One region of the Vreelandella titanicae genome, then DNA from elsewhere that is predicted to be linked to it. Evidence: predicted binding sites of a transcription regulator. Region 1 holds the regulator's gene; the other holds the start of a gene.
What was found. Region 1 encodes sigma-54, which starts transcription at its own class of promoters, with help from an activator protein. Its sites were predicted from a motif close to TGGCACNNNNNTTGCTNT; they were not measured.
Positions count from the first base shown of each region.

Region 2: the regulator sigma-54 is predicted to act here: its motif matches at 1,745-1,762, upstream of HZS52_RS08555 (NCS1 family nucleobase:cation symporter-1).

Region 1 is NZ_CP059082.1:4,174,576-4,182,382, forward strand. It holds gene HZS52_RS19315 (ATP-binding cassette domain-containing protein) at 1-337, opposite strand, end outside; gene HZS52_RS19320 (KpsF/GutQ family sugar-phosphate isomerase) at 664-1,650, shown strand; gene HZS52_RS19325 (KdsC family phosphatase) at 1,703-2,245, shown strand; gene lptC (LPS export ABC transporter periplasmic protein LptC) at 2,246-2,815, shown strand; gene lptA (lipopolysaccharide transport periplasmic protein LptA) at 2,827-3,342, shown strand; gene lptB (LPS export ABC transporter ATP-binding protein) at 3,354-4,103, shown strand; gene HZS52_RS19345 (RNA polymerase factor sigma-54) at 4,233-5,648, shown strand; gene hpf (ribosome hibernation-promoting factor, HPF/YfiA family) at 5,746-6,054, shown strand; gene HZS52_RS19355 (PTS sugar transporter subunit IIA) at 6,059-6,529, shown strand; gene rapZ (RNase adapter RapZ) at 6,617-7,549, shown strand; gene HZS52_RS19365 (HPr family phosphocarrier protein) at 7,595-7,807, shown strand, end outside.
Region 2 is NZ_CP059082.1:1,831,086-1,838,892, reverse strand. It holds gene HZS52_RS08560 (LysR family transcriptional regulator) at 1-68, shown strand, start outside; gene HZS52_RS08555 (NCS1 family nucleobase:cation symporter-1) at 83-1,600, opposite strand; gene HZS52_RS08550 (nitrilase-related carbon-nitrogen hydrolase) at 2,218-3,084, shown strand; gene hydA (dihydropyrimidinase) at 3,147-4,586, shown strand; gene HZS52_RS08540 (NAD(P)-dependent oxidoreductase) at 4,621-6,000, shown strand; gene preA (NAD-dependent dihydropyrimidine dehydrogenase subunit PreA) at 5,997-7,331, shown strand; gene HZS52_RS08530 (ABC transporter substrate-binding protein) at 7,510-7,807, shown strand, end outside.

The DNA of each region.
Region 1 (7,807 bases):
CCGTATGCACCCGCAGCGGAAAGGCAACGTTTTCAAACACATCCAAATCAGAAAACAGCGCACCACTCTGAAACAGCATTCCCATCCGCTTGCGTAGCGTGAATAGCGCCTTCCGGGACAGTTTATGAACATCCTGCCCATCAATGAGTATTCGACCACTCTCCGGGGTTAGCTGGCCGCCGATCAGCTTCAGTAGCGTGGTTTTACCGGTACCACTTGGCCCCATGATCGCGGTTACTTTACCCCGCGGTATGGTCATATTCACACCACGGAAAATTTCGTGATCGCCACGCGAAAAGTAAAGCTCTTCAATTTCTATAAAGGGTGCATCTGTCATGGATCAGTTGACTCTTAACGAGGCGCGACTAAAGCTGTATAGCATACCCTACTTGCGGCTATCGCAATTAGAAAACAGCGTTTCTAAAACATTATCGAACATTGTACTATAACGCTACAAGGCATTACTGCACGAATGGGCTTTCCTATTGTTCAGGGTTATCAAAGTTGCAAAGGCTTGCTTACCCTCGCCTAAACCTGCTCTCGGCCCTGGTGATGCGGGTATGCCCCCCAGGGAGTCGCCTCAATTACTGCCTATTAGAGGTGTCGAGATGTTATTCTTACCGGTTACTACTTTTATATTTTCATTTGTTAAGAGAAAACGCTATGCGCCAGCCTATCGCCCCCTCCAGCCTACTACGTGAAAGCGCACTGCGTACGCTACAAATCGAGCAGGCAGCGATTGGAGGCCTTCAGGCTAAGCTAGACGAAAGCTTTGATCGCGCCTGTGAGCTAATTCTCGCCTGCCAAGGTCGTGTAGTGGTGACCGGTATGGGCAAGTCGGGGCATATTGCTGGCAAGCTAGCGGCGACACTTGCCAGTACCGGCACGCCGGCTTTTTTCGTTCACCCCGGCGAAGCCAGCCATGGCGATCTAGGCATGATTACCCGCGCAGATGTAGTGTTGGCGCTCTCTAACTCGGGCGAAACTGCCGAAGTCACTGCTCTGCTACCACTGCTTAAACGCCTGGGCACACCGCTGGTCAGCATGACGGGGCGACCCCACTCCACGCTTGCCAAGCACGCTGATGCGCACCTAAACAGTGGCGTTGAGCGTGAGGCTTGCCCGCTCGACCTCGCCCCCACCAGTTCCACCACCGCGGCTCTCGCCCTGGGTGATGCACTGGCGGTTGCGTTACTGGAAGCACGCGGCTTTACCGCTGAAGATTTTGCCCTCTCCCACCCCGGCGGCAGTTTAGGCAAGCGCTTACTGCTACGCGTTAGAGACCTCATGCACGACGGCGCACGCCTGCCCCAGGTCGCATTGGGCAGCCCGCTGCGCGACGCATTACTCGAAATTACTCGGCAAGGGCTTGGCTTTACCTGCGTAGTGGATAGTGAAGGACGATTAGCCGGGGTCTACACCGATGGCGACCTACGCCGCACACTGGATCAATTCCATAATCTGCGCGACGTGCTCGTTGATGATGTCATGACTCGACCGGGCAAACGCATAGGCCCCGACATCCTGGCGGCCGAAGCGGTACGCATCATGGAAGAAAGCCGTATTACCGCGCTAGCGGTGGTTGATGAACAACAGCGCCCAATTGGGGCTCTACATATGCACGACCTGCTCGCCAGCGGCGTTATTTAACCCAGCGGCGTCAACACGACCTGCTTTACGAACTGATTGATATGGAGGTTCTATGACCCTACCTGCCTCGCTACTCGACCGACTCCGCCGTGTACGCCTGCTAGCACTGGATGTTGACGGCGTCCTTACCGATGGGCGCCTCTACTTTCAGGCCGATGGTATCGAAATCAAAGCATTCCACACCCAGGATGGCCACGGGCTAAAGCTTCTCAAACGTGTGGGCGTACATGTCGCGTTGATTACCGGGCGCGACTCCCCCATGGTTAGCCAACGCGCGGCGGCACTCGGCATTGACCATGTTCACCAAGGCTGTGAAGACAAGCTGGCCACACTTCGCGGGCTCTGCCAGCGCCTCGATATTGAACTAGAGCAGGTGGCTTATTGTGGCGACGACCTACCCGACCTAGCGGCTATCAAACGTTGCGGCGTCGGCATTACCGTGCCAAACGCGCCGGACTATATGCATACCCACGCCGACTGGACTACCCAACGCCTGGGTGGCCACGGTGCCGTACGTGAGATCTGCGATACGCTGCTTGAATCTCAAGGACACTGGGGCGCGGTGCTCGACACCTATCTGCACGGCCGCACGTAAATGTTTAAACGCTTTAAAGTACGCCTCTGGTTAGCCGGGCTAGTCATCGCACTAGGGATTCTGCTGGTATGGCTTGACCCCCGCGGGCCTCAAGACACCAGCATCGATCCCGAAGCACAGGCTCAGGAACCTGGCCACGTGCTGGAAAATGCTGAGATTACCCTATTCGGGGATAACGGCAGTGTCATGCAGTCGCTAAAAACACCGCGCCTTATCCATACCCCGCAGCGCAGCGAAACCTGGACGGAAGAGCCCGAGGCAGTACTGTATGACAGCGAAAACCGTCAGTGGCTGGCCAGCGCCGATGTAGGCACGCTCAACACCGCTACCCAAGCCCTGCTGCTGTCAGGCTCGGCTCGACTGTTTGCACCAGATGAAGGCTGGCAGCTAGATACCGAGCTACTGCACTATGATGGCCTCGAGCAGCATGCATGGAGTGACACACCGGTATTGATGCAGCAACCGCCGCAGCAAATGAGCGCTTCACGTATGGACGTTTGGCTTAACACCAGCCAGGTTCGCTTAACGGATAATGTGCGCGGCACGCACCCCCCAGCCACACAACGCTAATAGGAACCGCCATGAAAGCCATTATTTCCCCAGCCCTGCTCTACACTGCACTGTTCGGTTTAGCGATACCTTTATCAGTATTAGCCCAAACCAACTCATCTTCCCAGACCCCAGTGGAAGTGGAAGCCGACCGTTTAGATCTTGATCAGCGGGCAGGCACAGCTGTTTACACTGGGGATGTGGACATTCGCCAAGGCGAAATGCAACTGCGCGGCGAGCGGGTAGAGATCAAACGTAACGACGCGGGCGAACTCTCGACAGCCACCGCCACCGGTGAGCGCGCCTACTTGCGCCATCAAGGCGAAGGGCAAGATGGCCCCACGGAAGGCTGGGCGCGGCGGATTATTTATCACGTCGCCGAGCGTCGCGTAGAGCTGATCGACCAAGCCGAACTGACCCAGAAAGAGGACACCTTTAGCGGCGGTCGCCTTGAGTATTTTATTGACCGAGAAGTGATTCAAGCGCGCTCTGACGTTGACGGCAGCGAGCCCCAGCGCATACGCATGACCCTTCAGCCTGAACAATAGGGAGCTTAGCTGTGGCCACTGCTGACACTGCGCCGATCAAAACCCTTTATGCCCACCACCTGGCTAAAAGCTACAAACGCCGCCGAGTGGTCAAAGACATCAATCTGGAGATCTCCCAAGGCAGTGTCGTTGGCCTTTTGGGCCCCAACGGCGCGGGCAAAACCACCTCATTTTATATGATTGTTGGGCTGGTCAAATCCGACGCTGGCAAGGTGGGTATCGACGATGTGGATTTAACGCGCGCCCCCATGCACGAGCGCGCAGCCGCGGGGATTGGCTACCTACCTCAAGAGGCGTCTATTTTCCGCAAACTCTCGGTTGCCGAGAATATTATGGCGATACTCGAGACCCGCAAAGAGCTTAACCGCAGCGACCGCGAGCAGCGTCTGGAAGCGCTACTCGAAGACTTCCATATTACCCATATTCGCGACAACCTGGGCATGAGCCTTTCGGGCGGCGAGCGCAGGCGTGTAGAAATAGCCCGCTCGCTAGCCACAGAGCCCGCTTTTATTCTGCTCGATGAGCCTTTTGCGGGCGTTGACCCCATCTCGGTAGGTGAGATTAAAACCATCATTCGTGCACTGAAACAGCGCCATATCGGCGTGCTGATCACCGATCACAACGTGCGTGAAACACTAGATATTTGCGACATCGCCTATATCGTCGGCGATGGGCAAATTATCGCCAGTGGCTCACCCGCCTCGATTCTCACCAACCAAAAAGTAAGGGATGTGTATTTGGGTGCCGATTTTCGCCTGTAATGTTTTTGCCTTAATCGCCCCTAAATAGCGCTTTAAAACAACTTTACTACCAATGGCATGCTTATTGCACTTGCGCCAAGCACTCACTCGCACTAGGGTGGAGCATTCTGATTAACGAGTGGTTCTCAGATGGTCATGAAAGCTTCTCTCCAACTGCGTATCGGCACACAGCTGACCATGACGCCCCAGTTGCAGCAGGCCATTGCGCTGCTGCAACTCTCTACGCTGGATCTTCGTCAAGAAATTCAGCAGGCCCTTGATGCCAATCCCATGCTGGAGCAGGAAGATGAGTTTAGTGAGCAGGCTGTCAGCGAGCCTAAGGAAGAAGAGTGGTCAGAGAGCATCCCTACTGAGCTCTCGGTAGATAGCGACTGGTCAGATACCTATCAAGATATGGGAAGCCAGGGGGGCAGCAGCAGCGAAGGCCCCGACTTTGAGCGTCAGGCAGCCGGTCAGAGCCTGCATGGCCACCTGCTGTGGCAACTCGCCATGACCGATTTTAGCGCTCGCGAGCAGCTTGTCGCGGAAAGTTTAATCGACGCGCTAGACGCCAACGGCTACCTGACCCAGCCGCTCAACGACATCCGTGAAGGGCTTCGTGCCCAGAGCATTGACGGGCTAAGCCAGCGCGAAGTGGAAACCATTCTACTCAAGCTCCAGCAGTTTGAGCCGACCGGCATATTTGCCCGTGACTTGCGTGAATGCTTGATGCTGCAGCTCGCCGCCCTCCCCGATGATACGCCACTGCTGGTTCCCGCCCGCCGTTTAGTGCGGCAGTTTCTCGAAGCGCTTGGCAAAGACGATATGCGCCTGCTGAAACGCCGTCTAGGGCTCGACGACGAACAGCTGGCCGATGTCATCCTGCTTATTCGCAGCCTAGACCCACGGCCAGGCAGCGCTTACGGCGACACCGACGACAGCTATGTCACCCCCGATCTAGTCGTCCGCCACGATAATGAAGGCTGGCATTTAGAGCTCAACCCCGAGGCCCTGCCACGACTGCGCATTCAGCCCGACTACGCCAGCTTGATTAAGCGTGCGGATAAAAGCGATGACAACCAGTTTCTCAAAGAGCACCTCCAGGAAGCGCGCTGGTTGATCAAGAGCCTTTCTAGCCGAAACGATACGCTGCTGCGTGTTGGTCGCGAAATCATTACCCGCCAGATTGGCTTTTTAGAGCACGGCGAAGAAGCCATGAAACCACTGATACTGGCCGACATTGCCGAAGCCGTGGAGATGCACGAGTCGACTATTTCACGGGTAACGACGCAAAAATATATCCATACACCCCGTGGTGTGTTTGAACTCAAATACTTTTTCTCAAGCCAGGTGAGCGGCCAAGATGGCGACAGCCACTCCAGCACCGCCATCCGGGCACGACTCAAGAAACTGATTCAAGAGGAGCCGCCCGGCAAGCCACTTTCAGACAGCCGCTTAGTGACGCTATTAGGCGAAGGAGGAATTCAAGTGGCGCGTCGTACGGTGGCGAAATACCGTGAAGCCATGGGCATTCCCTCTTCCAGTGAACGGCGTCGTTTGCGCTAACTGCGTTAACGTTTCAGGGAAACTCTCGACAAGGGCTTTGCAACGCGGCAAAAAGGGTTACAATCGAAGTACAGTCCGATGGATAAGGAGCACGTCAATGCAAGTAAATATCACTGGTCATCACGTAGAACTGACTGACGCCTTGCGTGACTATGTCAACGAAAAGCTTGAGCGTGTAGAGCGCCATTACGACAATATAACTACGGTGCAAGTCACCTTATCAGTGGAGAAAGAGCGCCAGCAGGCCGCCTGTACGCTGCACGCCGCAGGTGCTGACTTACATGCGGAAGCCCTAGACAGTGATATGTACGCCGCTATCGACGCACTAGCGGACAAAATCGACCGTCAACTCGTTAAACACAAGGAAAAAGCACAAGCTCGCGCCCAAGGCGCCGGTGTGCGTTAATTCAATGACGTTGGAAACCATACTCCCCCCGGAACGCGTTCTGTTCGACGTCCCCGGGGGCAGCAAAAAAAGGGTGCTGGAGTTTTACAGCACCTTTATCGCCCAAAATATTCCCAGCCTGGACAGCCAAGAAGTGTTTAGCCGTTTAATCGGCCGCGAGCGCTTAGGCAGTACGGGTATTGGTAACGGCGTGGCTATTCCTCATGCGCGTAGCCCCCACTGCAACGCCCCTATCGCTGGATTTTTAAAACTGGCTGAAGCGATCGATTTTGACGCTATCGACGGCGACCCGGTAGATCTGGTGTTTGTCCTGTTGGTACCCGAAGAGGCAGATGACACGCATCTCTCACTACTGGGTCAGGTAGCGACCATCATGAATGATGCGGACACGCGCCAGCAACTGCGTAAAGCAGCCAGCCAGCGCGAACTGCTTGAGCTGATTACCGCCAAAATTCGCGAGCAATCAGCGGCCTAAGGGCCTGAAACCCTGTTCAGGGCAGATCATAGCAGGTTATTCGCTCACCACCCTCAACGCAGCTTGATCAAAGCAAAGAGAGACTCTATGCAACTGGTGATCATTAGCGGCCGCTCCGGGTCAGGTAAATCTATCGCCTTGCAAGCGCTGGAAGATCTTGGCTACTACGCGATTGATAACCTCCCAGCTATGTTGCTGGGGTCGTTGGTGGATGAACTGCGTGACCAGGGCGACCGGGCACATTTAGCGGTGAGTATTGATGCCCGCAACTTGCCGGGAGCTCTGGAGCGCCTGCCCTCTTTATTAGACGAGTTGCGCCAGCGTAAAATCGACTTTCAAGTTATTTACCTGACCACCGATGCGCGCATACTGCTTGAGCGTTACTCAGCAACGCGTCGCCGTCATCCGCTGACCCGCGATAGCGAAATGACGCTGGAAGAGGCGATCAATAAAGAAGAGACGACGCTGGAAGATATTCGCGATCTGGCCGACCTATTGATCGATACATCACGATTATCGGTGCACGATTTACGCCGTCGCATTACCGACCAAGTAGCCCATCAGCGGCGCGACAAGCTGACGCTAACGCTGGAATCGTTTGGGTATAAACGCGGCGTACCGTTAGACGCCGACCTGGTCTTCGATGTGCGCTGCCTGCCAAATCCGTACTGGGATCCCACGCTGCGCCAGTTCACTGGCCGCGACGCGGAAATCGTGGCTTTTTTGAGCAGCTATCCGATTGTTGATGACATGAGCGACGACATTTTGGCCTGGCTAGAGCGTTGGCTACCCGCTTACCAGAATAGCCAACGTAGCTACATGACTATCGCGATTGGCTGTACTGGTGGTCAGCACCGCTCGGTCTATATGGCCGAGAAGTTAGCGGAAAAATTGACTCCTATCATGGGCGAAGTTCAACTTCGCCACCGCGAACTGGGCCTGCACTACACCTTAAGCGAACAATTGGCCGCTCCCCTCGTCAGCGCTTCCACACCTAACGAGCGGCCAGAGACCTCTTAAGCGCGTCTATCCATTAATGACACCACTCGGCGAAAAGGAACCAGGGTGCCAGAACGCATACTTACACTTACCAATCAACGCGGGCTACACGCTCGCGCGGCGACAAAACTGGTCAAATGCGGCCAACAGTTCACGGCAAAAATACGCGTTTACAAACAGCAACAGGCTGCCGACGCCGCCAATATCATGTCACTGCTGATGCTTGCCGCACCTTGTGGCACCGAGCTTAGAATCACCGCCGAAGGCGATGACGCCGAA
Region 2 (7,807 bases), 2.3 Mb from region 1:
TCACCCGCCACGACCGCCGCCCCAACCGAGTGGTCGATGCGTTTCTACGCTTAATCAAAAGCAGCTAAACCCGGCAGTATGTTTAACGCTGCTCGGTTGCCTCATTGGCCATTATCGGCGCTGGCCCCGCCTGGGGCGATGACGCCAACACTTGGCTTGCCACATAGTAAACAATTGCCCCCAGCGCCGAGCCGGTAAACCAGCCGTAGTCGTAGAACCAATTCATGGTGCCAGTTAACAGCGATAGCAACGTAAGCGCCACCGGCACGCCAAAGGCGATAAAACCCGCGATGTTCACCGCAGGATAAGCATGGTTATCCATATACAGGCTGGGCACATCCAAACGCTGCTTTTTGATCAGGAAGTAGTCCACCGCCATGATGCCCGCGATGGGCCCCAGCAGGCTGGAGTAACCCAGCAGCCAGTTGGAGTACATCTGCTCCAGAGAAACCCCTGGCGGAATAACGCCCGCTTTTTGCAGCAGATCGTAGCCCATCAACAACACGCCCACCGCGCCAGTCATCAGCACGCCGCGCGTCTGGTTAATCAATTTGGGCGCAATGTTCTGAAAATCGTTGGTAGGCGACACGATGTTAGAAGCCGTATTGGTAGAGATCGTGGCGATAATGATCAACAGCATCGCCAGTACCACCCAGAAGGGGCTGTCGATATAGCCAATCAAACGTACCGGGTCGGCAACGGTTTCCCCTACCAGCGTTTCGGAAGCAGCGGTTAACACGACACCGAGTGCGGCAAAGAAAAACATCGTTAGCGGCAGCCCAATCACCTGACCAACGATCTGATCTTTTTGGCTTTTGGCAAAGCGACTGAAATCGGGAATATTCAGCGACAGCGTGGCCCAAAAACCCACCATGGCGGTTAAGCCCGCGAAGAAGTAGCCGTATACCGATGCCCCTTCAGGCCGCGACGGCGGCTGTGCCAGTAGTTCGGACATCGACATATTTGGCCACGCCCATATCATCAGCCCAACACCAACGGCTAACAGCAGCGGTGCGGCGAAGGTTTCCAACCATTTAATCGACTCTGCACCACGAATCACCACATAGAGATTCATCGCACCAAAGACAAAAAAGCCGATGACTTCACCAACACCGCCCATCGCAGCCCAAGCGGGAATCAACTCGGAGAGCAACAGATGAATGGCCAAACCGCCAAACATGGTTTGAATACCAAACCAGCCGCAGCCGACCAGGGCGCGCACCAGACAGGGTACGTTGGAACCTAAAATACCGAACGAAGAGCGTAAAACCACCGGAAAAGGAATACCAAACTTCGTACCGGGAAAGGCGTTTAAGGTAAGAGGAATCAGCACGATCACGTTGGCCAACAAAATGGCAAACAACGCCTCCCCCACGCTCAGCCCGAAGTAGGCGGTTAATACCCCGCCTAGGGTGTAGGTGGGCACGCAGATCGACATGCCTACCCAGAGTGCCGCAATATTCCACTTACTCCAGGTGCGCTCGCTGGCCTGGGTAGGCGCAATATCCTCATTAAAGCGCGAACTACTGCGTACATCGTCCCCTACATCTAGCTCTATCAGCCCACCTCGATCCACCATCTGAGAGGTTGTTTCGGTCATTTTTTATCTCCTCAGCATTGCGTTATTGCGCTGCCTAGCTCCCACGGCCAGTGGAGCTTTTCAAAAAGGCGCTTAGAAATCATGGCTTTTAGAAACCATTGTTTTTCAAAACCATCGTTCTTAGAAACCATAGCTTTTAGAAAACAAGCAATAAGCATGCCTACTTGAAAAAGCAGGTCAATTAACTCATTGATTAAAAAGCTGCCTTCCTGGACAACATTATTATTGTTAGCTTGTTATCTTTATATTTTCCCCACCTAAAACAAAAACCAACTAAACAAAGCTAGATCAAAAAAAATATTTGCACCAATTTCAAACAGAAAAAAACCAAACACACTCGCTAGAAACATACCAAACCAATGATTTTAAAAGAATAAAAAAACCATCCAAAACAGTGCAAGACCTCACCAAAAAAGTGAATATCACCAAATGGAACAATAAAAATAAGCAAACTCAATGAGTTAAAGACGATTTAACAAATCTCCTTTAAAGACTTGCTAAAACCACCTACCCAGCGCTACTTTCAACAAAAGCTGTCTATTTCGTCAGCTTTACAAAACTAGTTTCAAGAACACTACAAACATACGCTACACATCAACAATCAGAGGGAGCGTCTCATGCAGAAGATGAAAATCGGGTTGATTCAGATGGGCCTGAAAACCAGCACCGATCTTGAACCAGAAGCTATTCGCGACGCCATGAACGAGGCACATCTGCCAATGATTCAGCAAGCGGCTGACCAGGGCGTGCAGGTGCTTTGCTTCCAGGAAGTGTTTAACCAGCCCTACTTTTGCCCCAGCCAGGACGGCAAGTGGTACGCCGCCGCCGAGCGGGTACCGGAAGGCCCTACCTGCCAGATGATGCAGAAGCTCGCCGCCGAGCACCGCATGGTGATCATCGTGCCGGTGTATGAAGAGACTGAAACCGGTGTTTACTACAACACCGCAGCGGTATTCGACGCTGACGGCAGTTACTTAGGCAAGTACCACAAAACCCATATTCCCCAAGTAGCCGGTTTTTGGGAAAAATTCTTCTTCAAGCCGGGAAAATCCAACTGGCCAGTGTTCGATACTGCCTACGGCAAAATCGGCGTGTATATCTGCTACGACCGTCACTTCCCCGAAGGCTGGCGGGCGCTTGCTCTCAACGGCGCTGAGGTGATTTTCAACCCTTCCGCCACCGTGGCCGGTCTTTCCCAATACCTGTGGGAGTTAGAGCAACCTGCCTCTGCCGCCGCCAATGGCTGCTTTATCGCTGCGATCAATCGAGTTGGAACCGAGGCGCCGTGGAACATCGGCGACTTTTACGGCTCCAGCTATATCGTTAACCCCCGCGGCAAAATCGAAGCTCAGGCCAGCGAAACAGAAGACGAGCTGCTGGTGCACGAGATCGATTTGGACATGGTGCGGGAGGTACGCAACAACTGGCAGTTCTTCCGCGACCGTCGCCCGGAAACCTATACCCGCCTGACCGACGGTGAATGATTCTGCTGGTAAAAAACAGGTTGCTGGTTAAGTTTTCTATTTAAAAATAACAGGAGCGAACGATGAGCTTATTAATCAAGGGCGGCACCGTGGTCACCCACGCCGATACCTACCGCGCAGACGTACTGTGTGTCGACGGTAAAATCCATGCGATTGGCACCGATCTAGATGTCCCTGAAAGGTGTGAAATTGTCGATGCCAGCGATCAACTGGTGATGCCCGGCGGTATCGATCCCCATACGCACATGCAACTGCCGTTCATGGGCACCGTGGCCAGCGAAGATTTCTATACCGGCACCGCCGCGGCCTTGGCCGGGGGCACCACTTCGATCATCGACTTCGTGATCCCACAGCCAGGTCAGTCGCTCCTTGAGGCCTTCGAAACCTGGCAAGGCTGGGCGGAAAAAGCCGCCACCGATTTTGCCTTCCACGTGGCGATTACCTGGTGGGACGATAGCGTGCGAGAGGAAATGGGCACCCTGGTTCATGAACACGGGGTGAACAGCTTCAAACACTTTATGGCCTACAAGGGCGCGATCATGGCCACTGATGACATTCTGGTGGAAAGCTTCTCGCGCTGTCTGGAGCTAGGCGCGGTGCCTACGGTTCACGCCGAAAACGGTGAGCTGGTCTACCACATGCAGCAAAAACTGCTCGCCCAGGGCATGACCGGGCCGGAAGCCCATCCGCTTTCGCGCCCACCCCAGGTGGAAGGCGAAGCGGCCAGCCGGGCGATTCGCATTGCCAGCACCCTGGGCGCACCGATCTATCTGGTTCACGTGTCCACCAAAGATGCCGTGGATGAAATTGCCTACGCCCGCCAGCAGGGTCATCCGGTTTATGGCGAATGCTTAGCCGGGCACCTGCTCATCGACGATAGCGTCTACCAGGATACCGACTGGGGCCGCGCCGCTGCCCACGTGATGAGCCCGCCCTTCCGGCCCAAGGGCCACCAGGAAGCGCTCTGGCACGGCTTGCAGTCGGGCAATCTGCAAACCACCGCCACCGACCACTGCTGTTTCTGTGCCGATCAGAAAGCCGCGGGCAAGGATGACTTTACTAAAATCCCCAACGGCACCGCTGGCGTGGAAGACCGCCTCGCCGTGTTGTGGGATGAAGGCGTCAACACCGGCAAGCTGTCGCCCCAGGAGTTTGTCGCGCTGACATCGACCAACACCGCCAAGATTTTCAACCTCTACCCGCGCAAAGGGGCGATTCAAGTAGGTTCCGATGCAGATATCGTGGTGTGGGATCCCAACGGCACCCGGACGATTTCTGCCAAAACCCACCACCAGAACGTCGATTTCAACATTTTCGAGGGCAAAACGGTGCGCGGCATTGCCCGTCACACCATTAGCAAGGGCAAATGGGTGTGGCGGGATGGTGAGCTGCGTGCCGAGCGCGGTGCGGGCCGCTATTTGGAGCGCCCCGCCTACCCCGGTGTCTTCGAATTGCTGGCCAAGCGCGCCGAGCTGAATGCGCCGATGGCCGTAAAAAGATAACAGCTGTGCCCATAACAACAGCGGAGGCTTTACTGTGACTAGCCCACTGAACCACCTACCCAGCGCAAAAGAGGTCGGCACCTACGACCCGGATACGCTGGCAAGCAACTTTAGCGATCTACATCCGCCGCTGACCCATCGCCAGGCGATGATCGAAAGTCAGCGTTGTCTCTATTGCTTTGATGCGCCCTGCGTCGAAGCTTGCCCGTCGGATATTGATATTCCCAGCTTTATTCGCCAGATCAGCGAGAACAATATCAACGGCGCGGCGGAAACCATTCTGGAAGCCAACATTTTAGGCGGCAGCTGCGCCCGGGTGTGCCCCACGGAAATTCTTTGCGAGCGCAGCTGCGTGCGCAACCACGACGCCGAATGCCAGCCGGTGCTGATCGGTTTGCTGCAGCGTCATGCCACCGACCACATGCAGTTCGACGGCCACCCCTTCAAACGCGCCACTTCTACCGGCAGTCATGTGGCCGTGGTCGGCGCCGGACCTGCCGGGCTCTCCTGCGCGCACCGACTGGCGATGCTCGGTCATCAGGTGACCATCTTTGAAGCCGAACAAAAGCCTGGCGGGCTGAACGAGCACGGCATCGCCCGCTACAAAATGACCGACGACTTCGCCCGCAAGGAAGTGGAATTCTTGCTTGAGATCGGTGGCATCGAGATCCAGTACGACCAACGGCTGGGCGCAAACCTGGAGCTTGCTACGCTCCATAATCAGTACGATAGCGTGTTTCTCAGCTTGGGCCTGGGCGCTAGCCGTGCCCTGGGTTTAACCGGGGAGCAAGCACCCGGTCTGATGCCTGCGGTGGACTACATCAAGGTTCTCCGCCAGACCGACGATCTGGGCAGCCTTGCGGTGGCCAAACGCTGTATCGTGATTGGCGCGGGCAATACCGCTATCGATATGGCCACCCAAATGGCCCGCTTGGGCGCTACGGAGGTAACGCTGGTTTACCGTCGCGGCATTGAAGCCATGTCCGCCACCGACCATGAACAAGAGATTGCCAAAGCCAACGGCGTGCGGATGGTGACCTGGGCCCAGCCCGACGAGATTCTGCTGGATGATCAAGGCCGCGTGACGGGCATGCGCTTTGCCAAGACCCATGATCAAGCGGGCCGCTTAACCCCTACTGGAGAAACTTTTGAGATCGCCGCCGATGCTGTCTTCACCGCCATCGGCCAAGGCTTCGAAGGCGCGAGCCTAAGCGATACCACCGCCGCTGAGCTTGCCCGGGACGGCGAGCGCATTCACGTTAATGAGATGTTCCAAACCTCACTGCCCAATGTGTATGCCGGTGGCGACTGTGTGAAGCCCGGTCAAGACCTTACCGTTCAGGCCGTGCAACACGGCAAACTGGCGGCTCACGCCATTCATCAGGCGCTTGTCGCCAAGCAGGAGGCCGCATGAACACACTCACTTTTACACCACCGGGTAAGAAAGACAGCGGTGACAGCGTGGTCAATGGCGTTGACCTATCGGTTAACTTTGCCGGTATTAAAGCCCCCAATCCATTCTGGCTGGCCTCTGCACCGCCCACCGATAAAGCCTACAACGTGGTACGCGCCTATGAAGCTGGCTGGGGCGGCGTGGTATGGAAAACCCTTGGCGAAGAGCCGCCTGCGGTGAATGTCTCCTCCCGCTACTCAGCCCACTACGGAAAAAACCGCGAGGTGATCGGCTTTAACAATATCGAGCTGATTACCGACCGCTCGCTGGAGATCAACCTTAAAGAAATCACTCAGGTGAAAAAGGACTGGCCCGATCGTGCGCTGATCGTTTCCATTATGGTGCCCTGTAATGAAGAAGCCTGGGCCTACATTCTGCCGCTAGTGGAAGCCACTGGCGCGGACGGCATCGAGCTCAACCTGGGTTGCCCCCACGGAATGCCGGAGCGCGGCATGGGCGCGGCGGTGGGCCAAAACCCCGACCTGATCGAGAAAGTCACCTACTGGTGCAAGAAGCACTACTCCAAACCAGTCATCGTCAAACTCACACCTAATATCACCGATATTCGCGTCGGTGCCCAGGCGGCGCTGCGCGGCGGGGCCGACGCGGTATCGCTGATCAATACCATCAACTCGATTACCAGTATCGACCTGGACAATATGGTCGCCAAGCCCACCGTGGGCCACCAGAGCACTCACGGCGGCTACTGTGGCAGCGCCGTGAAGCCTATCGCGATGAACATGGTGGCAGAAATTGCCCGTGATCCGTCCACTCCAACGCTACCCATTTCCGGCATTGGCGGCATTTCCACCTGGCGGGATGCGGCGGAGTTTATCGCCCTAGGTGCCGGCAGCGTGCAGGTGTGTACGGCAGCGATGCTCAACGGCTTTAGGATTGTGGAGGAGATGAAAGACGGCCTCTCTCGCTGGATGGCGGAAAAAGGCTACGACTCCATCGAGGCGTTCTCCCGTAAGGCGATACCGCAAACCACCGACTGGAAACACCTCGACATCAACTTCAAAACCATCGCCAAGATCGATCAGGATTTGTGCATCGAGTGCGGCCGCTGTTATATCGCCTGCGAGGATACCTCCCACCAGTCGATTGCCAAGCTCACCGAGCAGGACGGCGCGCGACGCTATGAAGTGATCGAAGAGGAGTGTGTGGGCTGTAACCTTTGCCAGATCACTTGCCCAGTAGATAACTGCATCACCATGGTGCCCCAGGAGACCGGCCAACCCTTCCTGGCCTGGGATAACGACCCACGCAATCCTTTCCGGGTCGCCTCTTAACCTCTTTACCCTCTTTTTTTTAAACAGCCGTTAGCGCTACCCACCGCCCTCAGTTTGTGAGGGCGGTCGCGTTTTCTGCAACATACTGTTCCATCACCCAGTAGCGACAAAAGTCAGCATCCTTGAGAACATGAGAAAATATCGCATATAAAATTCTTTCTCACAAAAAGGAAACCCAATGAAGTTCGCTACCACTACCACCGCTATACTCTTAGCAACTGCCAGCGCCACCGCGAGCGCCGACCAGCGAATCGCCACCTTCGACTTAGGCAGCCTGGATACGCTGGATGCACTAGGTTTAAACGAGCAGGTAGTGGGTGTACCGAAAGCCAGCCTGCCTGGCTATCTTGAGCAGTATGCAGCCGATGACGTCACCGATATTGGCGGCCTGCGCTCACCGGATATGGATGCCCTTGGCGAAAGCGAGCCTAGCCTGATTCTTTACACTGGCCGCCAGGGTGAGTGGGAAGAGGGGC